3 regions of the Ruegeria sp. HKCCD7221 genome follow, and region 1 is predicted to be linked to each of the others. Evidence: riboswitches for the same ligand, from Rfam matches in the RefSeq annotation. Region 1 holds a riboswitch; each other region holds the start of a gene.
What was found. Region 1 has a riboswitch for cobalamin ahead of GOX73_RS12930 (DUF1636 domain-containing protein). Riboswitches for the same ligand answer to the same signal wherever they lie in the genome.

Region 1 (7,423 bases):
AGGATCATGCCTTCCGGACCGATTTCCAACCGGATATCAGCGGAATCACCTGCCAGCAGGCGCTCAGGTCCGGTGTCGATGGCAAAGCCGAATTTGGCGGGCAGGGCGGGCAACTCCGCCAACCGGTCAATCAGTTCCTGTGTCAGCCGGGCGGTCATGTCGCCAGCTTGATACAGGGGCGAGACCAGAATGTTGCGGCGCACCTCGATACCCGGCTCGGCGTCCAGCAGGTTCAGCGCGGCCAGTTCGGTTAGCAGGGATTGATGATCCGCCTCGGCCACGCCCCGCAGCTGCAGGTTAGCGCGGTTGGTCAGGTCGATGGTGCCATTGCCGAAACGCTCGGCCAGATCACACAGGCCCATGGCCTGCGTGGCATCCAGACGGGCCAGCCGAGGCCGCACCCGCACCACCAGCCCATCGCCCGACATCATCGGTCGATGCGCGCCGGGGCACCAGCCCTGGACGATGGGCGCGCTCATCGCAGCCCCTCCAGATCGGCGCGGATCGAGTTTCGCCGCGTGTTCCAAAGCCCGGCCTCCATTAAGGCGCGGAACCGGTCCTGCATGGCCTGATGCGCCTTTGGGTTGGCCTCGGCCAGAAAGGCGTCGACGTCTTCGTTGCCCAGCGTGGCATCGTGGTAGAGGTCGAACAGATGCGGTGCGACCGTGCCAGATAGATGCGCGAATGAGGCCATATGATCCAGTGTCGCTGCGATCTCGGCTGCGCCACGGAATCCGTGGCGTTGCATCCCGGCGATCCAGCCCGGATTGGCGGCGCGGGCATGGACGACGCGGCTGATTTCCTCGGGCAGGGTCCGCGCTCGGGGGGTGTCGGGGTTGGTATTGTCCAGATGATAGAGCTGCGCCGTGCCGCCGGTAATCTTCTTGGCGGCGGCGAACCCGGCCTCGTGCGTGGCGTAGTCATTGGCCAGCAGCAGGTCGGTTTCCGTCAGGTCCTGTAGGTGAACAAAGCTGTCGGCTTTGGCGACGCGCTGGGTGATGCCGTCCTTGTCTTGCGCAATATGCTCGCCTTCCAGCGCGTAGGAACTGGCGTCCAGCCATGCCTCGCCCGCCTGCGCGCGCGCTTCGTCGGTGTAGATTTCCGACAATTGCGTCATGTTCACGCCATAGCTGCCAGGCGCGGGGCCATAGACGCGGGCGGCGGGTTCGTGACCGGCATAAGGGTTCCAGTCAGCGGCCTCGTCCCGCGCCGACAACGCCCGCACCGCCTGACCGTACAGCGCCGAAAGCGTCGGGAACACGTCGCGGAACAGGCCCGAGACCCGCAATGTCACATCCAGACGCGGACGGCTGAGGTCGGTGATTGGCAGAACCTCGATACCAGAGACCCGTTCCGAGCCCTTGTCCCAGACCGGTTTGACGCCCAGCAGATGCAGCGCCATGGCGAATTCCTCACCCGCCGTGCGCATGGTGGCTGACCCCCAAAGGTCAACGATTAGGCCTTTTGGGTAATCGCCTTCCTCTTGCAAATGTCGCCGCACAAGCTCCTCGGCCAGTTTGACGCCCTGCGCATAAGCCGCGCGGGTCGGGACCGAACGCGGGTCGGTGGTATAGAGGTTTCGGCCCGTAGGCAGCACGTCCGAGCGCCCGCGATAAGGCGAACCGGACGGCCCAGCTTCGATCCGCTTTCCGGCCAGCGCGTCGATCAGAGCGCTTCGTTCAGATTGGGCCGAGGGCGCGGGATCGAAACCGCCAGTGATTTCTGGCACGCGGCCGAAGATGTGCAGACCGTCGCCAAACTGGCTTTCCTTGATGTCGCAGACAAAGCGGTCGATGCGGGTGATTGCCTCGGCGGTGCAGGTGGCCTGATCCAACCCTAGATCGCTTTCCAACCCGATGGCCTGCGCCTCATCCCGGATATCCTCTTGTAGCCGGTCACGGCGCTTGGGGTCCAGACCGTCGGCGTTCGAGAATTCGTCCAACAGGGATTCCAGCCGCACCATCCGGTCGGGTGTGCCGCTTTCCTTCAGCGCGGGTGGGATGTGGCCCAGCGTAACCGCGCCGATCCGGCGTTTGGCCTGCGCGGCCTCGCCGGGGTCGTTGACGATGAACGGGTAGATCACCGGAAGATCGCGGATCAGAACCTCGGGCCAGCATTTGTCCGACAGGGCGACCGACTTGCCCGGCAGCCATTCCAGCGTGCCATGTGCGCCGATATGGATCAGCGCATCGGCGCCAAGGCTTTTGCGCAGCCACAGGTAAAACGCGACATAGCTGTGGCGCGGGGTGCGCGACAGATCGTGGTAGTCGTCATCGCGCAGTTCCGGCGTGCCGCGTTCGGGTTGCAGCGCGACCAGAGCTTTGCCCCGGCGCAGGGCGGTGAAGTGGAATGCGCCGTCAGTGCAGGCGGGATCATCCTCGGGTGCGCCCCAGACCGTTTGCAGGTCGGTGCGCAGTTGTTCGGGCAGGTCCGCCAGTGCGGTTTGATACTCAGTCAGTGGCCATGAAATGCGCGCGTCCAGAAGCGTATCGGCAATTGGTTCGGCGGGCGCGGTATCGTAGCCCTCGGCCCGAAGGTCACGCAGCATCGCCTCGGCCGAGGCCAGCGCGTCCAGACCAACCGCATGGGCCATCTGCCAGTCTTTGCCGGGATAGGTGGACAACACCAGCGCAGGCAACCGATCGGATTTGGGTTTGTCCTGCAGATTCAGCCAGCCGGTGACGCGGTCAAGGATAGCTTCGATCCGTTCCTCCTCGGCCCGGTGGGCAAAGCGGGAATATTCCAGATGCGGATCACGCTTGCCCGGTTCCTTGAACGAGGCGATGCCTGCGTTGATCCGCCCGTCCACCTCGGGCAGAACGACATGCATGGCAAGGTCGGCGGGGGACAGACCTCGTTCCGCCTCGGCCCAGGCTTTGCGGCGCGAGGTGGCCAGCGCGACCTGAAACACGGGGACATTCGCTGCGTCCAAGGGCGAGGTACCAGAGGCGCCCTTTCCCGAGAAAGACGTGGCGTTGAGGATCGCCGACGGAGAAAGCGATACGATGGTGTCGCGCAGCCAGTCGGCGGCGGCGGGGGCTTTCAACGAGGGGGCGAACAGGCCCACAGCCTGAAACCCGCGCGCACGCAGGCTGCGGATCAGGGCCGCCACGGGGGCGGTGTCTGCGGATGTGAGATAGGCGCGGTAGAAACTGACCACAACGCGTTTCGCATGGCCGGAAAACGCCTGTTCTGCCGGGATCACGCCGCGATCCGGGCACCAAACACCGCAGTCGGGGATGGTCTTGGCCCCCATCACCGGACCCGCATACAACCCCGCTGCCAGCGCCATCTGCGCCAAAGCGGCTTGTGCTGCGACCTCGCCCCCCGTGTCGCACAGATGTGCCAAGCGCCGCAGGGTCGAGACGGGCAGGGTGGAATAGTCATCCAGCCGCGTATCCTCGCGCCCATCGGCGGGCAGCACGGCCACAGCAATTCCTTTGGCCTGCGCCAGCGCCAGAACCTGTTGCAAGCCATAGGCCCAATAGGGCACCCCGCCAATCAGGCGGATCAGGATACCCTTGGCACCCTCCAACGTCTGCTCCACATAGGTGTCAACGGACAGAGGATGTTTCAGCGCCGTCAGATTGGCCAGCCGCAGGGTCGGCATCCGCCCCTCAGGGCCTCCGCCACGATGCCAGCCCGCCGCAAAAGCGCCAAGGTCGCTGTCGGAAAAAGACAGCACCACCAAATCCGCCGGGCTTTGGCCCAGATCGGTCGGGGTCTCGGATTCCTCGAGCCCGTGGCTTTCGCGGAAGACGACGTGCATGATTTACTCGGCGGCCTCTTTCACACCCACAAGGATATCACGGATTTCAGCTTCCTTTATATCGTCATGCTCGGCGATGACGACCAACCGCGAGCGGCGCGCCTCATCCGGTTCCCAAAGGCGATCATACTGATGACGCACGCGCGCGCCCACGGCCTGCACCAGCAGGCGCATCGGTTTGCCTTGAACGGCGGCATAGCCTTTGACGCGCAGGATGTTCAGTTCAGACGCCAGACGTTCGATTTTGGCCACCAGATCGGCCGGGTCGGCCTGTTCGGGCAGTTCGACGATGATGCTTTCGAAATCGTCATGTTCGTGGTCGTCGTGACCGTCATGATGGCTGGGGCGCGCATCCATGTCATCCTCGGCAGCCGCTTCAAGTCCTAACACAACACGGACGTCCACGGCACCTTCGGCAACCTCAACCACAGGCAGCGGGCGAGGGGACTCGGCGGCGATGATCTCGCGCGCTTTGGCGACGCCTTCGGGACCGGCCAGATCCGGCTTGGTCAGCAGGATGATGTCGGCGCAGGAAATCTGATCCTCAAACACCTCGGACAGGGGCGTTTCATGGTCGATCGAGTCATCGGCCAGACGCTGAGCGTCCACGGCCTCGACATTCGGCGCAAAGCGACCGGCAGCCACAGCCTCGGCATCGGCCAGCGCGATCACGCCATCGACGGTGATTTTCGAACGGATATCGGGCCAGTCGAACGCCTTCAGCAGCGGCTTGGGCAGGGCGAGGCCAGATGTTTCGATCAGGATGTGATCGGGACGCGGCTCAAGCGCCATCAGAGCTTCGATGGTCGGGATGAAGTCGTCGGCCACGGTGCAGCAGATGCAGCCGTTCGCCAGTTCCATGATGTTCTCTGCCGGGCAATCCGGGATCGAGCAGGATTTCAGGATGTCGCCATCGACGCCAACATCGCCGAACTCATTGACCACCACGGCCAGACGTTTGCCCTGCGGGTTCTGCATCAGGTGCTTAACCAAAGTTGTTTTGCCCGAGCCCAAAAAGCCGGTGATCACGGTGACGGGGAGTTTTTCCAAGTTGCTCATTTCTGGGCTCCAATCGGGGGAATGCGGGCCGCGCAGTTTTTGCGGAAATGTTCGGGGCGTTCGCGCCATTTGACTAAGCCGTCTTCGGTCGCAAGGTACTTGGTCGCACCTTCGACGATGGTTTCGACATGGTCGCTTTCATTCAGGTGCTCATACACGAACGTCCAGCGTTCGGGCCCACCGCGTAGAACGATGGAACAGCCCTGATCACAATTCGACAGGCATTCTACGGCTTTCAGGACAACGCCCTCTGGCAGCGTGGCCTGTTCAAGGGCTTTGTGCAGCAATGCGCCGGGCCGCTGCGCGTCGTCGTCGACGGGTAGTCCTCGGCGACAGGTGGTGCAGACCAGCAGCTCGACTGGTGCAGTTTCGGTCACGTCTCTCATCCCCCCAAATCCTCTTTGTGGGGGACGGGGTCTCATGCGGGCCACGCGTTGCGACATGGACCCGACACCGGAACACCCCGTCCGGTTACATCTTCGGGCGTTGGCAGGTCTCCCGGCTTGCGGATATCGGGGCATAGCCCTGTCAGATGTCCCGCCTTCCCGACCTTTTTGGCCAGTGGCTTTGGGCACCCTCTCCGGTCACGGTCGCGGGGGCGGCTGTGTTTCACGGAAGATCCGCTGACACATTCCCTTTTCATCCATCCTCAGATGGACACCAACGGATCGGACATGCGGCACCCGGCAGGGGATTGTCAAGCGACTCGCAGATATCTGCGCTACCAGAGTGAAAAAGCGACCTGACAGCGTCGCTGGGCGGCATGACTTGGGGGCAAGCGTCATGCTGCCATGTCCTAAACAAGAGAGGTATGTCGCATGAAGGTAGGCTTTATCGGGCTGGGCAATGTGGGTGGAAAACTATCGGGATCCTTGCTTCGCAACGGGATCGACCTGACCGTGCATGATCTTAATCCCGATCTGGTGGCTGAATTTGTTGCGCAGGGTGCAAAGGCCGCCGAAAGCCCTGCGCAGTTGATGCGCGACAGCGATGCCGTCATTACCTGCCTGCCATCACCCGCCGCGTCGGATGCGGTGATGCAAGAGATGCTGCCCAATGTCCTTACCGGCAAGATCTGGATGGAGATGTCGACCACCGACGAGGCCGAGGTCAAACGGCTAGGTGCCCTTGTTATCGAGCGCGGGGGCGCAGCGGTTGATTGCCCTGTGTCGGGCGGGTGCCACCGCGCTGCGACGGGTAACATCTCGATCTTTGCGGGCTGTGACCGGGATACCTTTGAGCGTATCCTGCCATTTCTGACGACAATGGGCCGGCGCATCCTGCACACCGGTGATCTCGGCTCGGCCTCGGTGCTGAAGGTCCTGACAAACTATCTGGCCACGGCGAATCTGATCACCTGCGCCGAAGCATTGGTTACCGCCAAGGCTGCCGGTATGGACCTGAATACCACGTATGAGGCCATCAAGATCTCTTCGGGTACATCCTTTGTCCATGAGACAGAAAGCCAGGTCATTTTGAACGGATCGCGGGATATCTCATTCACAATGGACCTTGTGAAAAAGGACATCGGTCTGTTTCAGGAGGTGGCAGACCGCGCCGGTGTTCCGCTTGAAATGAACCCGCTGATGATCCGCATTTTTGACGACGCCATCGCACGTTACGGAGAGCGGGAGCTTTCGCCGAACATCATCCGGCGCCTGGAGGATGCGACTGGGCTGGATGTCAGCGCCCCAGGGTTTCCGCCCGAGATGGAAGACGATGAACCCGAAGAGCCAGGGTACGAGGTCGTCCCTCAGGGTCGCAACGCCGTTTAGTTATTCATGAAGTCCGTCACCTTGCCACCGCGCGCTTGTCCACCGGGCGCGCAGCGGTCCTCCTGTGGGCAGGATCGCTTTTCTAGCAACAGAAGCAGGGTAAGGCCTACGGGAACAAAAATGCCATTTCTTGATGGGCTTAGGCGCGGGGAGGGCACTATTGCCTACGTGCTAAACTCGAGCACCACAGAGCTAAGTCGATGATTTAGAATAAAATGGAGGCGAGTACCGGATTGGAAGGCGGCGAATAAATTTGTTGTAAACCAATTGCTTAATGGAAGTGTATCCTCCTGAATATCCGCCTTATATCCTCCGCTTTGGTTCGTTTGTATCCAAGCGCCTGTTCTCGCGGTCTAGGATGTTGTGACCGGCTGAAGTCAGGCTTCACGCAACACTGAAGCTACCGCACCATCTCCGATTGAGTTTTCAAACAGACGATCACATCGTATTGATGCATTGAATCAATTAGGACTGCGCCTTGATGCCGACGTATTGTAGTTTTCTGGTTTTCCATCCTGATGACGCTGATTTGGTTCTTGCTATTTGTGAAGAAGTAGGTTGGCTCGCCGAATTGATCGATGACCCATCAGGGCGATATCGATTTGCTGGAAAGGCGTTGTTCGAATCTTTGCACCCTGAGACCTGCGCCAGGACGGATGAGATTCGCGAAGGAGAAGAACTTGGTAAACTTCTGTTGTTGGAAGGTGACTACGCTGACATCGATAATACAGTTCTGCTAATATTCGCTGCTATTCTGATACTTGAAGGCTTTCCTAACAAATACAATCCTCCATCCGGTTGCTTTGAGCTTGCCGATGAC
Region 2 (7,423 bases), on a different contig from region 1:
CAACATCGCAGTCAATGTTTTGCCGCACGAATGGGTGGTACAATGTGGAATCACAAGAGACTAGCCGGAGCATTTGTCACCCGGAACTTTTGATAAGATCAAAGTTCTTTCCGCGCCCTCAGCGCCGCTGTAATCGTCCCGTCATCCAGATAATCCAGCTCTCCGCCAATCGGCACGCCCTGCGCCAGAGAGGTCAGGCGGACCTGCCCCTCTAGCTGATCGGCGATGTAATGCGCTGTGGTCTGGCCATCGACGGTGGCGTTCAAGGCGAGGATGACCTCGGTAACTCCTTCGGCGACCACCCGGTCCTTGAGGCGCGGAATGCGCAGCTCGTCCGGGCCGACGCCGTCCAGTGCCGACAATGTGCCGCCCAGCACGTGATAGCGGCCTTTGAACACGCCCGCGCGCTCCATCGCCCAAAGGTCGGCGACGTCTTCGACCACGCAAAGCTCACCAGTCGCGCGGGCCTCGCTGTCGCAGATATCGCAGATATCGGTGGTGCCGACGTTGCCACAGTTCAGGCATTCGCGGGCGGTGATGGCGACCTGTTGCATGGCGTCTGACAGGGGCGTCAGCAGCAGGGCACGCTTGCGGATCAGGTGCAGCACTGCGCGGCGGGCCGAGCGCGGACCCAGACCCGGCAGCTTGGCCAACAGGTCGATCAGGTTGTCGATGTCGCTGTTCGAACTCACTGCGCGCGCTCCTGCAAATGGGCCGGGCATGCGCGCCCGGCCTGTGTTTCGTCAGGAGTGTCTATCAGAACGGCAGCTTGATGTCTGCGGGTAGGCCCATGCTTTCGGTGAGCTTTGCCATTTCTTCCTGCGACCGCTCTGCGGCTTTGGTCTGTGCGTCCTTGATGGCAGCAAGGATCAGGTCCTCGACCACTTCCTTGTCGTCGCCATTGAAGATCGACGGGTCGATGTCCAGACCTTTCAGCTCGCCTTTTGCAGTGGCGGTGGCCTTGACCAGCCCGGCACCAGATTCGCCGACAACCATGATGGTGTTCAGTTCTTCCTGCATGTCGGTCATCTTGGTCTGCAAATCCTGTGCGGATTTCATCATCTTGGCCATGTCGCCCAGACCGCCGAGTCCTTTGAGCATCGTGTTTCTCCTGTAAGTCCGTTTGAAGCCTAAATACGGGCGGCACCCGCGCGGCACAAGGGCCGTAGGTCTCCCGCCTGTCGTCAAGGTCTTTGGCAAGACCTTTCCTCCCGTTGGGCCCGGCAGCGCGGGCTTTGCCCGCGCTGCCGGGCCCAAGTCCGCTCAGGGCTGTCGGCGTCAGCCGATGGTCCGTGGCGGGTGCGGGAGTATTTCGGGTGTTTTACGCGAAGGGTTCAGTCCTCTTCGAACGGGTCCCATTCGTCTTCGACTTCGGGCAAGGCTTCGGTTTCGACCTTTGCGGCGCGTTCCTCGGGCGTTTCGATCCTTTTGATCCGAGCCTTGGGGAATTGTTTCAGCACCGCCTGAACCAGCGGATGCTGCTCGGCCTCAGCGCGCAGGGCGAGGTCTGCCGCGTCCCTGACTTCGGCAATTGTCGCCATGTCGCCGTCCGATACGACCGATACCGCCCAACGATTTCCGGTCCAGCGTTGCAACGCTGACCCCAGTCGTTGCGCCAAATCCGTCGGAGCGTTGTCGGCCGGAGTAAATTCGATCCGCCCCGGCTGGTACGAAACCAGACGCACGCCGTTTTCAACCTCGACCAGCAGTTTCACATCCCGGTTTGTGCGGATCAGTTCAACCACATGTTCGAATGTCGGATACCGGGCCAGAGCGGTCTGTGTGTCCCGCGCCAAAGCCGCGCTGGGTGCGCCCGCGCCACCACCCGCTGGCGCCGCGTAGGATTGTGCCGCTGGCGCATGTGCCTGAACGGTGCCCTGTGTCGGCGCTGACATTCCACCGCCGGGCCCGCCGTTCGGGGCAGGGGGCGGGGCGTCCTGAAGACGTCTGATCAGCTCTTCCGGGGTGGGCAAGTCGGCGACATGGGTCAGCCGGATGATAGCCATTTCTGCGGACATCATGGCATTGGGCGCTGCCGAAACTTCTTCGAGTGCTTTCAGCAACATCTGCCACATCCGGGTCAGAATGCGCATGGGAAGGGCCTCGGCCATCTGGACGCCCCGGGCGCGTTCGTCAGGCGAGACTGTCGGATCTTCGGCTGCGTCCGGCGTAATCTTGACCACCGAGACCCAATGCGTGATCTCGGCCAGATCGCGCAGTACGGCCAGCGGGTCGGCACCTTCGGCATATTGACCGCCAAGCTCCGTCAACGCTCCGGCGGTATCGCCGCGCAGGATCATGTCCATCAGGTCCAGCACCCGCCCGCGATCAGCCAACCCCAGCATGGCCCGCACCTGATCCGCGCTGGTTTCCCCGGCACCATGCGAAATGGCTTGATCCAGCAGCGAGGTCGCATCCCGGGCCGAACCTTCCGCCGCACGAGTGATCAGCGCCAAGGCGTCCTCGGCAATCTGAGCGTTCTCGGCAGTTGCGATTTTTTTCAGCAGGCCGATCATGTCTTCGGGTTCGATCCGGCGCAGGTCGAAGCGTTGACACCGCGACAGGACCGTCACCGGAACCTTGCGGATTTCGGTTGTGGCAAAGATGAACTTCACATGCTCTGGCGGTTCTTCAAGGGTTTTGAGCAAAGCGTTGAACGCGCTGTTCGACAGCATGTGAACTTCGTCGATGATGTATATCTTGTAGCGCGCACTGGCGGCACGATAGCGGACGCTTTCGATGATCTCGCGAATGTCGTTCACACCGGTGCGGCTTGCGGCGTCCATCTCCATTACGTCGACATGGCGGCCCTCCATGATGGCCACGCAGTGTTCGCACTGGCCGCAGGGTTCGATTGTCGCTTTGCCTTCACCGTCTGGTCCGATGCAGTTCATGCCCTTGGCAATGATCCGCGCGGTGGTGGTTTTGCCGGTACCGCGAATGCCGGTCATGACAAAGGCCTGCGCTATCCGGTCGGCCTCGAACGCGTTTTTCAGGGTGCGTACCATGGCGTCCTGGCCCACGAGGTCGGCAAAAGTTTCAGGACGGTATTTGCGGGCGAGCACCTGATAGGCGGGGCTTGGTGTTTCGGTCATGTCTGCTCTGTCGGATTCGTATCAGCTTTGCAGCGTAGTGACCCCTGCCGCTCACGTCCACCGCAGAGAGCGATGAAATTCGATTTGGATTACTGCGGCGCATTGGATACAGGTTCGGGTGGGCGTGTATCGGCTTGCCCAGCCATTTCCTTCGGGCAGAGTGCGCACCTTGGACAGGTTTGAAATTTACTCAATGCCGGTTCGGTCCGGTCTGTTGGGCTTGGCGCAAATACCAGGTCGGCTCGGCGACTTTGCCGGGGATCTTGAGCGGATCATGCAATGGCGCCCAGTCATGGTGATTTCGATGACAACCTCCGGTGAGTTGGAAGCCGCAGGAGCGCACAACCTCGGGCGCGACCTGCAGAGCCGCGCAATCACTTGGGTTCATCTTCCGGTGCAGGATTTTGGCGCACCGTCATCGAACGTAAGGTGTGATTGGCCAAACGCCAGCACCGATGCACACCGCGTCCTGTCTGCGGGTGGACGGGTCTTGGTTCATTGCCGGGGCGGATGCGGGCGGTCCGGCATGATTGTGTTGCGCTTGCTGGTCGAAGGCGGTGAAGCCCCGGATAAGGCGCTGCGCCGGTTGCGCGCGGTCCGGCCGTGCGCCGTCGAAACCGACGCGCAGATGGCTTGGGCCACGGCACCGGCATCAACCGGGCTTTGACGTCACGCCATGGCTGGTTGTGGGTCACCAGCCGCGGGACGCAGTCCCAAGGTTGTAACCTCGAGCATTGCGCAGGGCATATCGGACAGCGTTCCGGTTGGCATGGCCGACAGGCTGGTCCCGAACATCATGTCGGCGTAATCGTCCAGCTTTGTTGTCGGGGTTTCCGAGGCCGTTCCACAATACACCCTGATCAGATCTGAATGGGCGCGAAACCGTGCTGTGCACCCTTCTGCGCAATGCGAAAGCTCTCCGCTGCCTTCGACCTCGAACTCTTTGGTTGTGACAGGCTGCGCTGTTGCTATCGCGTCCGCCATGGCACGTGCCATCCTTGCCAAGGCCGGACACGGTTTGCCGGTTTTCTGACAAATCGTTGCAGAAAACTCGTGCGTTTTTGTCTTCCAGATCATTGTGCGCCCTCCGCGCGATGGACGGGGGGCGTGGGTCAGGTCGCTTTGTGCGGCTTTGACCTGCCCGGACACCCCGCCCGAGTTTCGGTTTCAGTCAGATGGCAGGTCTCCTGACTTGCGGGTCATCGCTTTGCCAACCTTCCCAGCCGTTGGGCCAGTGGTGTCTCGGCATTGCTCACCGCTTACAGTTGCGGGGGCAGTCGCGGCATTGGTCCGTTTCGGCATCGCCGGGGCAGGACCGCACCGTGTTCCCTTTTCATCCCTTCCCGGTAAGCCGGGTCGAGAACCATCAAGTCATCGCTATCCGGTGAAATCGGTCCGAGTCAAGCGGGCTTTGTCACCGCTTTAGACGCAGGGTTGTCTTCCCGATAGGGCGGCGGGCTTGTTCATGCCGGATCGTGGAATAGCCTTAAGCATGTTGGGGGGAAGTGAGAGGTTGGACATCGACCCAAGCGGGGCTCGTTGTGGCTGCTTCCTTCCGGACCTGACCAGGTTGGCGAGGCGCTCGCCCGCGCCAACCTCTCAGGGGTGGATATATGCATTTCGTTTGCGGATGACAACCCGTCACAGCGTAAGCCGGATTAGTAAAAAACCATCGTCATCGCGCCCAATGACTGACGGGTTATACGTCTGCAATTCAGCTAAATGGTGCTGCGCCTTGGGACTGGTTCTGAGAATCGCAAACGCCCCGGAGAGCGGTCTGAGTGTGAATGGCCGCGGCGCATCCGCCAACGGATCCGCAGGAAGGCGGCCCGCGACATAATCCCGAACAATGCATTGGATCGACAAAACTGGTAACGGAATCTGCCTTGCGGTGTCTACGAAGGGGAAATGCCCACCTCCGCTGGCCCGGTAGTTGTTGAGGGCAACAACAAAGGATTGCTGATCGTCGATAGGGTGCTCGGCAAGGCGAATATTCTTGACGCGGTTATGCGATGAATTCGTCAAATTGCCGCCCGCGTCGAACCGCGCGGGCATACCAAGGTCGATCTGGTGGCTAAGGCCGTGCAGGATATCAAAATTGTAACCGGCGCGCGCGGAATTCCGCAGGTCGATTTGTTGACCTGCGTGCATTTGATTGAGCACGCCAGCCGACATCTCAAGCCAGTCTCTAATCTGCGCGCCCGAAACCACGACGGCCTGCATTTCGTTTGGAAAGATGTTCAGGTCGTTGACATGGCGAAGCCGGATTTGACCCGCCGGAACGTCGGTAAAGGATCGTGGCCCTGCGCGCCCTCCGAATTTCGAGAGCGATACGGCTGACAGAACCGGTAGGTCCTCGTGCGTTGTTCCTTTTAGGAAGGGGCGCAACGCGGCGGCTTGCGCTGCCGCGACCAGCGCAAGCCCCCTGTCCGGCGCACAGAAGCTGAAATAACTGTGCAAATTTTGACGCGTTTCGCCGACAGGCTTGGCCGAGTGCAACCGTGTCTCTTTATGTGCTTGTGCGAACAGACGCTTCAGATCAGCGTCCTCTTCCGTCGGGGCCGCGGGCGTCGCTGGTGAAACAGAATGCAGTTCCACATGTTGGTTCCCAATCGACCACCCGTCCGCGTCTTTTTGGTGCAACGTCAGGTCAATGATGCCCAGATGAGAACCGGCCGCGCCCGGCATCACAACCGGTTTTCCGTGAACAAGACCGCGTTGTGGGTCGACATGCTTCAGACCCTGATGAGCAGAGCCGGGCAGGGTCAAGTGGGAATGCCCAGCAATAATCGCATCAATTTCGGGCACCGCTGCCAAGGGGATAACCGCATTCTCAAGGTTGGGTGCGGGTTCAGCGGCGCCAAGCCCTGTATGGGCAAGTGCCACAATCAGATCGCATCCCCCGGATCGCAATTCCCGCGTTTTTCGATGGGCGCACGTCAGGATGTCCTCTACCGAAACGGCACCTTGCAGGCGGTGCGCTTCCCACTTGGCTGTCTGCGGTGGGAGGACAGAGAACACACCGATTTTCAAAACCAGATCTTGCCCCTGCATTTTGATGTTCCGGTCAAGAATCGTATGCGCCTGCCAGCTTGCCGGGCGGTCGGCTCTGGTGGCATTGCTGCAAATGACCGGGCACGTGGCTTGGGCGACTATGCGGTCCAGTACCTCAAGCCCGAACCCAAAGTCATGGTTTCCCAATCCCCCGGCGTCATAACCAAGGTCATCAAAGGCTTGCATCAGGATGTGACGGCTGTCGGTCTGCGCTACTGCCCTTTCACCAATGGGCGCACCTTGAAGGGCGTCACCATTGTCGAACAGCAAGACAAGGTGCCCTTGAGACTGGGCCTGCGTTCGGGCCGCTTTGATCAGACTTGCGGTTCTGCTCAGGCCAATCGAAGGGTCAGGAGCGTCCGAATAATAGTCGAATCCGGTCAAATTCATGTGCAGATCGGTTGTCGCCAATATCCGGATCTGCGCCGTCATTAAGGAAGAGGGAGGTTTCACTACTCTACTTTTGGCAGTTTTTTATTAATCAATTTCAACAAAAAGCGTATCAGGTGCAAATTTCAAGGTCAGGCTAAGGCTTTTCAGCGGCACTGGAACTTTTTCATAAGAAGCTGAAAAGCCGTTGCAACGTCGTGGCTGCCATGGCAGCCCTGTGCGGAAAATCCGAAGGAACTGCAATGAAAAACGCGGAACATGTGACGTTTGGTGGCTCTGGCCTGGATCGTGCGGCGCATATTCGCGCAGACGCAGATGAGATCGCGCTGGCGCGCGCGAATCCCGAGGCACGGTGCATTTTGCTGTGGCGTGGCAAGCTGTTGGTTCAGGGCGAGGCGCTGGACCGGCTGGGTTTCATTCCAATGACGCATCAACTGGTGAACAACGGACCCGGCGGTATCACGGATGAGCCGATATTTTTGGGCTTGTCCGACGACGCGCCCGTGTTTGCCGTCGATATTTCGAACTGGGCCGCCGATGATCTGGATATCTCGCAGGTCGGCGGTTTCTTTGACAGGTCCGAGCAGCAGCATCCCGGTCTGCCCAATGGGTTCGTCTTTGCCGAACTGCGCCGCATTATGACCCGCCTGTCCCCGCGTGACGCAGAATTGGCGGCCTCGGCCAAGGCTGTGATTGGCTGGCACGAAACGCATCGGTTTTGTGCCCGGTGCGGCGCGGCCAGCGAAATGACGCAGGCCGGATGGCAGCGTAGCTGCCCTAGTTGCGGAGGGCACCATTTTCCACGCACAGATCCGGTTGTCATCATGCTGATCACACACGGAGAAACGGTTCTGGTCGGTCGATCACCGGGCTGGCCCGAGGGG
Region 3 (7,423 bases), on a different contig from region 1:
TGCCTCGATCAACCTTGCGGCTGTTGCCGAGATGCAGGCGCGTCACCCCGACGTCGAGGTCGTTCTGATCGAAAGCGGTGGCGACAACTTGTCTGCCACGTTCAGCCCGGAACTGGCGGACGTTACGCTCTATGTGATCGACGTGGCCGCGGGTGAAGAGATTCCGCGCAAAGGCGGTCCTGCGATCACCAAATCGGACGTCCTGATCATCAACAAGACCGATCTGGCCCCGCATGTTGGCGCGTCGCTGGAGGTGATGGACCGAGACGCAACAAAGATGCGCAACGGTCGCCCATTCGTGTTCACTTCGCTGCGGCATCGCAAGGGCGTGGATCAGGTCGTTGACCTGCTGGCGCAAATCGGGGGGCTGAATATTCCCGTCGCCGTGACCGAGGGGGCCGCCTAGCGCAGCCCCCTGGCAATGGAAGCTCATCGCGAGACTGCAGGCAAACTTTTCGACCTAGACAAAAGTGCCTTCGTCACTTCGTGTCCCTTGCTGTTTTAAACAACAAAAGAAAAACAAAAACCGACCCGATCGAGGTGGTAACAATACCCACTGGCAGTTCCTGAGGCGCAAGCAACAGGCGGCTGAGGATATCTGAACCGGTCAGCAAAGCCGCCCCGACGATGGCGGCAGCGGGCACAAGACGGTTGTGCAAAGGTCCAGCGATCCCACGTGCGATATGGGGCACCATGAGCCCCACAAAACCGATAACCCCCGCAACCGAAACAAAAACGGCGGTCGCAAGTGCCGCAACAAAAAACATGCGGAACCTCAATGCCTGTACCGGAACGCCCAGCGTCGCTGCCGTCAAGTCGCCGGTCAAAAGCGCATCCAGCCAGCGACTGCGCCACAGGGCATACATCAAGATCAGAAACATCCCGGCGCAGACCAGCGGAAATGTCTCCCATCGGGCCAGACCCAGTCCACCCAGCATCCAGAAGATGACCGAGTGCGCGGCGCGACTGTCGCCCGCAAATATCAGATAGTTCGTGATCGCCGAAAACAGAAACGAAACTGCCAACCCCGCAAGGATCAGCTTTTCCGGCGCACTGGTGCGCAACCCGTGAACCAGTGCCAGCACAATTCCCGACGCGACAAGCCCGCCACAAAATGCAGCCAGCGGCAGCGTCCAGAATCCCAGGATGTCGCCGGTCACCGTAATGACGAAAACCGCACCCGCCGCCGCACCCGACGAAAGGCCGAACAGGAAGGGATCAGCCAAGTCGTTGCGTGTTGTGGTCTGAAGCACTACGCCAACAACGCCCAGCCCTGCACCGATCACGGCCGCAAACAATGCACGCGGCAAGCGAAGGTCAAAGACAATGCGGTGCAGCGGCGACACCTCGCCATCCGCCATGCCGGTGCCCAGCATCACCGCATCCAACGCAACCGCGGCTGGAATTTGCGTCGTGCCGTAAATGGTCGAAACCAGCAAAAGGGCGGCCACAACAACCGCCCCCAGCAAGAGTGTCAGGCCAAAACGGCCCATATTAGTTCAGGCCCGGGTGCATCGCGTCGGCCATTTTCGAAATCGCCGCGATATTTGCGGGTCCGGGAGTCAGTTCTTCGTAACGTAGGCCAATCCAGCGCTCGTTCCTGACCGCGTCGGTCTGCGACATCACGGGGTGTTCCTGCAGAAACTTGAACGTGTCTTCCGCGCCGTTGCCGGTCTGATAATCCAGCAGCACCAGAAATTCGGGGTTCGAAGCTGCCACAGCTTCCCACGAGGTGCGGCCCCAGCTTGTGTCCATGTCATGAGTGACATTCGCACCACCAGCTGCAGCGATCATCGCGTCAGGGATGGCGAATTTACCTGCGGTAAAGGGCGCGTCGGCTGGTCCATCCAGCAGGAAAACACGGGGTTTTGGCAGGTCCGCAGTCTGCGCCTGGATCGCTGCCAGTTCCTCTTTCCAGCCGGAAACCAGAGCCTCGGCCTTGTCTTCAACATGCATGACCTTGCCCAGACGAAGCACATCATCAAACAACAGGTCCATGCTGGCCTCGGGACGGTCCTTGTCCAGATGCACACAGCTTTCCGTTAGGATCATTGTCTTGATGCCAAAGGGTTCCAGCGTGTCGGGCGTCACGTCGCCCCCCGGCTTCATCCCATAGTACCAACCCGCGAAGAACAGGTCAGGCTCTACCGCCACAAGGTTCTCAACAGTTGGGTATTTCGGCGCAAGCTCGGGGATGTCACCGCGCAGCGTGTCAAACTCGGGGCTGGTCTTGTACCAGCCGGTGATGCCGGTCAGACCCACGATCTTGTCCTGCAGACCCAACGCAAAGGCCATGTCGGTCATGTTCATATCATGCACAACCAGACGCTCGGGCTGGGTGTCGAACACCAGCGGCGCACCGCAATTATCAACCGTGACTTCGTGCGCGACGGCACCACCTGCCAAAACGGTGGTCAACGCCACAGACAAGATCTGTTTCATTCAGAAATATTCCTATTCATAAGTTGTTATCGAGGTTTTTCGGATATCCAGCGCCCGGATCACGCGCCCTTCGTGGTGAAAGCACAGGTAATCGACGCCAAACGTGTCACTAACCCTGTCCGGGGTCAGCACATCGGCGACCAGCCCAAAACCGGTCAGCCGTGTATCTTTCATCAATGCCACATGAGTGGCAAATTCTGGGATCATCACCAGATCATGCAGGATCATCACCACAGTGATACCCAGTTCAGCGACCAGCGAAAGCATCCGCCCCTTCGTGTCTGGATCCAGATGGTTGGTGGGTTCGTCCAGAAACAAAAGCGTAGGATTCTGGGCCAAAGCACGGGCGATATGCGCGCGCTGGCGTTCCCCCCCGGACAGAAAGGCCATCTTTTTTTCGGCCAAAGCACTAAGCCCGGTAAGGCTCAGGATTCTGACCAGATCCGCGGCGTGTTCCTCGGCAGAGCGGTCTGCACGGATCGGAATCTGGCCCAGCGCCACATAATCCCGCAACAGCAACCTGCCATCCGGGAACTCCTGCTGACTGACCACGGCGATCGTCCGCGCCCGATCCCGTGCGGACATCTGTTTCAGGCTGCGTCCGTTGACCAGAACATCACCCTGATTCACCTCGTGCGCGCCGCATAACAGATTCAAAAGCGTCGTCTTGCCTGCCCCGTTGGGCCCGGCAATTGCAAGGATTGCGCCATCGCATAATGTGAATGAGACCCCCTGCAGCAGTATATCGCCACTAAGAACCTGATGGGTCAGATCACGCGCAACCAAAATAGCTGGGTTGGTCATGGACACACCCCTTTTTGAATTTGGGGCATGCGGGACAGTGTCTTTGTGAACAGTTTTTCCGGACGCTCGGTCGCATTGGTCCAGCCATCTGCGCTGTTTTGGTATTGGTGGGCAAACTCAGTCAGTGCCTGGATATCCTGCGTATCAAGAATGTCACCAAAAAGGTACTGCGCTTTATCGACTGCCTGAAATCCAACAATCACAGGCCGCGCGCATCCAGCCATGCAATCGACCATGCGGATGGAAAAACCATTTGGCAAACGATCGAACAGCGCGTCGGACAAGCCCTGCGCGTGGGCCTCTCCCTGGCACGTTTTGCAGATGAGAAGAAAATGGTCAGGCGCTGACGGCATGGGTTCCTCCGCCAGCTTCAAAGCGCGGGCAGACAGTGCCGGAAATGTAAACACGATGTGCTCGTGCCATCAAAGCCTCCTTTCAGGACGCCCCGCCCCGAGTTGGTTAACATTTGATGGCAGGTCTCCTGACTTGCGGGTCGATGCTCGGCCATCCTTCCCGGCACTTGGGCCAGTGGGTTGTTGGCGTCGCTCACCGCTTACAGTTGCGGGGGCAGTCACGGACTTGGCGCCAAATGGCGGCCTCACCGTATTCCCTTTTCATCCCTTGGGCGCACCATCGGGAACCATCATCCGAACGAGTGCCCAAGATCACATGTCAGGTCAACGACAATATTGTGGCAGCCAATCAATTTTTGGCAGACGCAAAACCCCATTGACCAATCCAAAGTATAATTGTCCTACACCCCGCTTCGCGACCGCCATCCCGTGAGGCTGAAACCGGCAAACAAAACCGCGGCCACGCAGACGATTGAGGGACCCGCCGGTGTGTCAAACACATAAGCTGAGCGCAGTCCTGCTACGGCCGAGAAAGCCCCGATTGCCGCGGCAATCAATGCCATCGTTTCCGGAGATCGCGCCAGGCTGCGCGCGGCCGCCGCCGGAATGATCAGCATCGCGGCAATGAGCAACACGCCTACAACTTTGATCGCGACAGCAACCGTAACCGCCAGTGACAAAGTCAGGATCAACTGCTCGCGCTTGGGGTCGAACCCGGTGGCGTAGGCCAATTCTTCGTTCAGCGTAGCGGTCAGCAGTTGCGACCATCGCCATACGATCAACGCGACGACCAGCGCGGCCCCGCCCCAGATCACGACAAGATCGGTGCGCGAAACTGACAGTATGTCACCAAAAAGATAGGCCATCAGGTCGATGCGAATGCCCGACAAAAACGACACCGCGACAAGGCCAAAGGCAAGCGACGAATGCGCCATAACTCCAAGAAGGGTATCCATGGCATAACCGCGACCGGACAGCAATGTGACGGCCAACGCCATGATAAGCGCGACAACCAATGCGCCCAGAAAGACCGACATCTGGAAAGCCAGCGACAGCGCAACACCTAGGATCGCAGCATGAGCGGTGGCATCGCCAAAGTAAGCCATACGCCGCCAGACCACAAAACACCCAAGGGGGGCGGCTGCAATTGCCACGCCAATACCGGCGAGCGTTGCCCGCGTCATAAAATCATCAAGCATTATTCTGCCGCTTCGTGAGAGTGGTCGTGGTTGTGATCATGTTCGTGGCGATACAGGGCAAGCGCGCCACCGGTGCCTGTTCCAAACAGGGCGCGGTATTCTGGTGCCGAAGCAACCACGGCAGGCGACCCCTCGCAGCAGACATGACCATTGAGGCAGATCACCCTGTCCGAAGCACTCATCACAACGTGCAGCTCGTGGCTGATCATCAGGATGGCGCAACCGGTTTCCTGTCTCACCGCCTCGATCTGCTGGTAAAAACTGGCCGAGCCTCGCTGGTCTAGACCTTGCGTGGCTTCGTCCAGCAAAAGGATGTCGGGACGATTGATCAAAGCCCGCGCCAGCAATACGCGCTGAAACTGGCCCCCGGACAGTTGGGACATCTGGCGCTTCAAAAGATCCGGCACACCTGCCGCCGCCAGCGCCGCAGCGCAGTCATCTTTTGAAACACGGTGCGTCAGACGCATGAACCTTGCAACCGAGATCGGCAATGTCGGGTCAACATGCAGTTTTTGCGGCACATAGCCGATTTTCAGCCCAGGCTTCCGGGAAACATGGCCAGCAGAGGGATTTGTCGCACCGATGATGGCCCTAAGCAGACTGGTTTTGCCCGATCCGTTCGGGCCAACGATGGTGACGATCTCACCTGCCTCAATCGCCATATCCACATTTTGCAGAACGGTGTTCGCACCGTACCTTACGCTGAGTTTTTCAACGGTGATCAGGGTCATTTCTACGCCTTTTCGGTGCAGTCGGGGCAAAGCCCTTCGGCTTCTACAACCGTTCGTTCAATTTCGAAACCCGCCGCGCGTGCTGCAGCCCCCAAAACACCTTTGGCCGGAGTGGATTGCGCCTCGGCCACGGCGTCGCATTTTCGGCAGATCATGAAGGCCGGCGAATGAGAGGCCCCCGGGTGAGAACAGGCAACAAAGGCGTTCAGTCGCTCAATCTTATGCACGAACCCATTCTGAGCAAGAAAGTCGAGCGCACGATAGGCCACCGGAGGCTGTGACCCAAAGCCTTCCTCGCGCAATCGGTCGAGTATCGCGTACGCGCCCAGCGCGCGATGCTCTTGCAACAGCATTTCCAGAACCCTGCGACGGACTGGCGTCAGACGCAGTCCTTCTTCCTTGCACCGGTTTTCCGCCGCGGACAGCCCGGCCGCAACGCAAGTCTTGTGGTCATGCTTTTGGAACCCAACCGGGGCCGTATCTCCGGTTAATTCGAATTGCGTATCACTTGTCATGTTATTCCATATCATGTATGTCGCTCGCAATGTTATAAAATCACACAGAGGGTCTGATGTCCAGAAAGCTTCTCCCACTATCTATCACCGCTGCATTCATGGGCGGAACGGCCTTGGCGGATGTACCCAATGTCGCGGTCGACATCGCGCCAGTTCACTCGCTTGTGGCACGGGTTATGGAAGGTGTCGGAACGCCCGACCTGATCATCTCACAGGGTGCCTCGCCGCACGAATACAATCTGCGCCCCTCAGAAGCTGCTGCGCTGCAAATCGCCAACTTGGTATTTTGGATGGGTGAAGACCTGACACCGTGGATGGAAGGGGCCGTCGAGACTCTTGCCGACGGCGCAACCGTCACGACCCTGTTGGAAACGGATGGAACAATTCTTCTGGATTTCCGTGAGAACGCCCTGTTTGAAGCCCACGATCACGACGATCACGCCAAACATGACGACCATGACGACCATGCTGAAACCAAAGGCCATGACGATGAACATGCCCATGATGATCATGACCACGAAGGGCATGACGACCACGATGGTCACGCGCATGGGGACCATGACCCGCACGCCTGGTTGTCGCCAGAGAACGCAAATACGTGGCTGAATGTGATCGCCGCTCAACTATCTGCGGCTGATCCGGACAACGCCGGTACGTATTTCGCAAATGCTGCGGCGGCGCGCGAAGAAATGGCGGCCCTATCTGCTGAGATCGCCGAAACGCTCGAGCCGGTCCGAGGAGGCAGCTTTGTCGTCTTCCACGATGCCTACCAGTATTTTGAAAATGCGTTTGATTTTCCCGCCTCTGGCGCCATTTCGATCGGTGATGCATCCGACCCAAGCCCGGCCCGCATTGCTGAAATTCAGGCGCGCATCAAGGACGAAGGCGTGAAATGCGTTCTGGCCGAACCGCAGTTCAATCCTGGGATCGTCGAGGTTGTGATGGATGGTGCCGACGCCAATACCGCAGTGATCGACCCGCTCGGCTCTGATCTTGAGCCCGGAGCGGCGCTTTACTCCCAAGTCATTCGCAACATGGCGCAAACACTGGCCGATTGCCTTTGATCCCCTGCCCGGCCGAAGTTCAAAATTCGGCCGGGTTGAACGTCAGCGGCATCGCAAGTGAGTGTTTGCCCAAGTTCCGAGTGATCGCGATCCGCTGACGTTTTCAAATTCGCCCTAAAACCGAACGAAAGACCGACGGCCTTAGCCCCAATCCGCAAACATCCACGAGGCGCTTGTGGTTTACATTTTCTTATCGTTACGTTATTACATTTTATTATCTAAATTGCGACCTCCCACCCCACGCCAACATGTTGCGAACCCGTCGCCCCATACCCACCACAAAAGAAGAAGTGTTTTTAAGCTATGACTGATACC

Region 2: linked by a shared signal. The riboswitch ahead of GOX73_RS14790 (hypothetical protein) and the one ahead of GOX73_RS12930 (DUF1636 domain-containing protein) in region 1 are both predicted to bind cobalamin.
Region 3: linked by a shared signal. The riboswitch ahead of GOX73_RS09540 (DUF1636 family protein) and the one ahead of GOX73_RS12930 (DUF1636 domain-containing protein) in region 1 are both predicted to bind cobalamin.

What each region holds. Positions count from the first base shown of each region.
Region 1 is NZ_WPZE01000004.1:373,483-380,905, forward strand. It holds gene GOX73_RS12915 (cobalamin biosynthesis protein CobG) at 1-479, opposite strand, end outside; gene cobN (cobaltochelatase subunit CobN) at 476-3,769, opposite strand; gene cobW (cobalamin biosynthesis protein CobW) at 3,773-4,828, opposite strand; gene GOX73_RS12930 (DUF1636 domain-containing protein) at 4,825-5,214, opposite strand; cobalamin riboswitch at 5,299-5,508, opposite strand; gene GOX73_RS12935 (NAD(P)-dependent oxidoreductase) at 5,647-6,603, shown strand; gene GOX73_RS12940 (hypothetical protein) at 7,082-7,423, shown strand, end outside.
Region 2 is NZ_WPZE01000006.1:43,484-50,906, reverse strand. It holds gene GOX73_RS14815 (hypothetical protein) at 1-64, shown strand, start outside; gene recR (recombination mediator RecR) at 99-692, opposite strand; gene GOX73_RS14805 (YbaB/EbfC family nucleoid-associated protein) at 757-1,101, opposite strand; gene GOX73_RS14800 (DNA polymerase III subunit gamma/tau) at 1,335-3,095, opposite strand; gene GOX73_RS14795 (dual specificity protein phosphatase family protein) at 3,370-3,762, shown strand; gene GOX73_RS14790 (hypothetical protein) at 3,765-4,172, opposite strand; cobalamin riboswitch at 4,255-4,478, opposite strand; RNA gene ffs (signal recognition particle sRNA small type) at 4,599-4,697, opposite strand; gene GOX73_RS14780 (bifunctional 2',3'-cyclic-nucleotide 2'-phosphodiesterase/3'-nucleotidase) at 4,737-6,581, opposite strand; gene nudC (NAD(+) diphosphatase) at 6,782-7,423, shown strand, end outside.
Region 3 is NZ_WPZE01000003.1:91,607-99,029, reverse strand. It holds gene ureG (urease accessory protein UreG) at 1-406, shown strand, start outside; gene GOX73_RS09555 (iron ABC transporter permease) at 480-1,493, opposite strand; gene GOX73_RS09550 (ABC transporter substrate-binding protein) at 1,495-2,442, opposite strand; gene GOX73_RS09545 (ABC transporter ATP-binding protein) at 2,455-3,246, opposite strand; gene GOX73_RS09540 (DUF1636 family protein) at 3,243-3,599, opposite strand; cobalamin riboswitch at 3,700-3,906, opposite strand; gene GOX73_RS09535 (iron chelate uptake ABC transporter family permease subunit) at 4,001-4,798, opposite strand; gene GOX73_RS09530 (metal ABC transporter ATP-binding protein) at 4,798-5,529, opposite strand; gene GOX73_RS09525 (Fur family transcriptional regulator) at 5,532-6,044, opposite strand; gene GOX73_RS09520 (zinc ABC transporter substrate-binding protein) at 6,101-7,108, shown strand; partial or broken gene GOX73_RS09515 (GTP-binding protein) at 7,412-7,423, shown strand, end outside.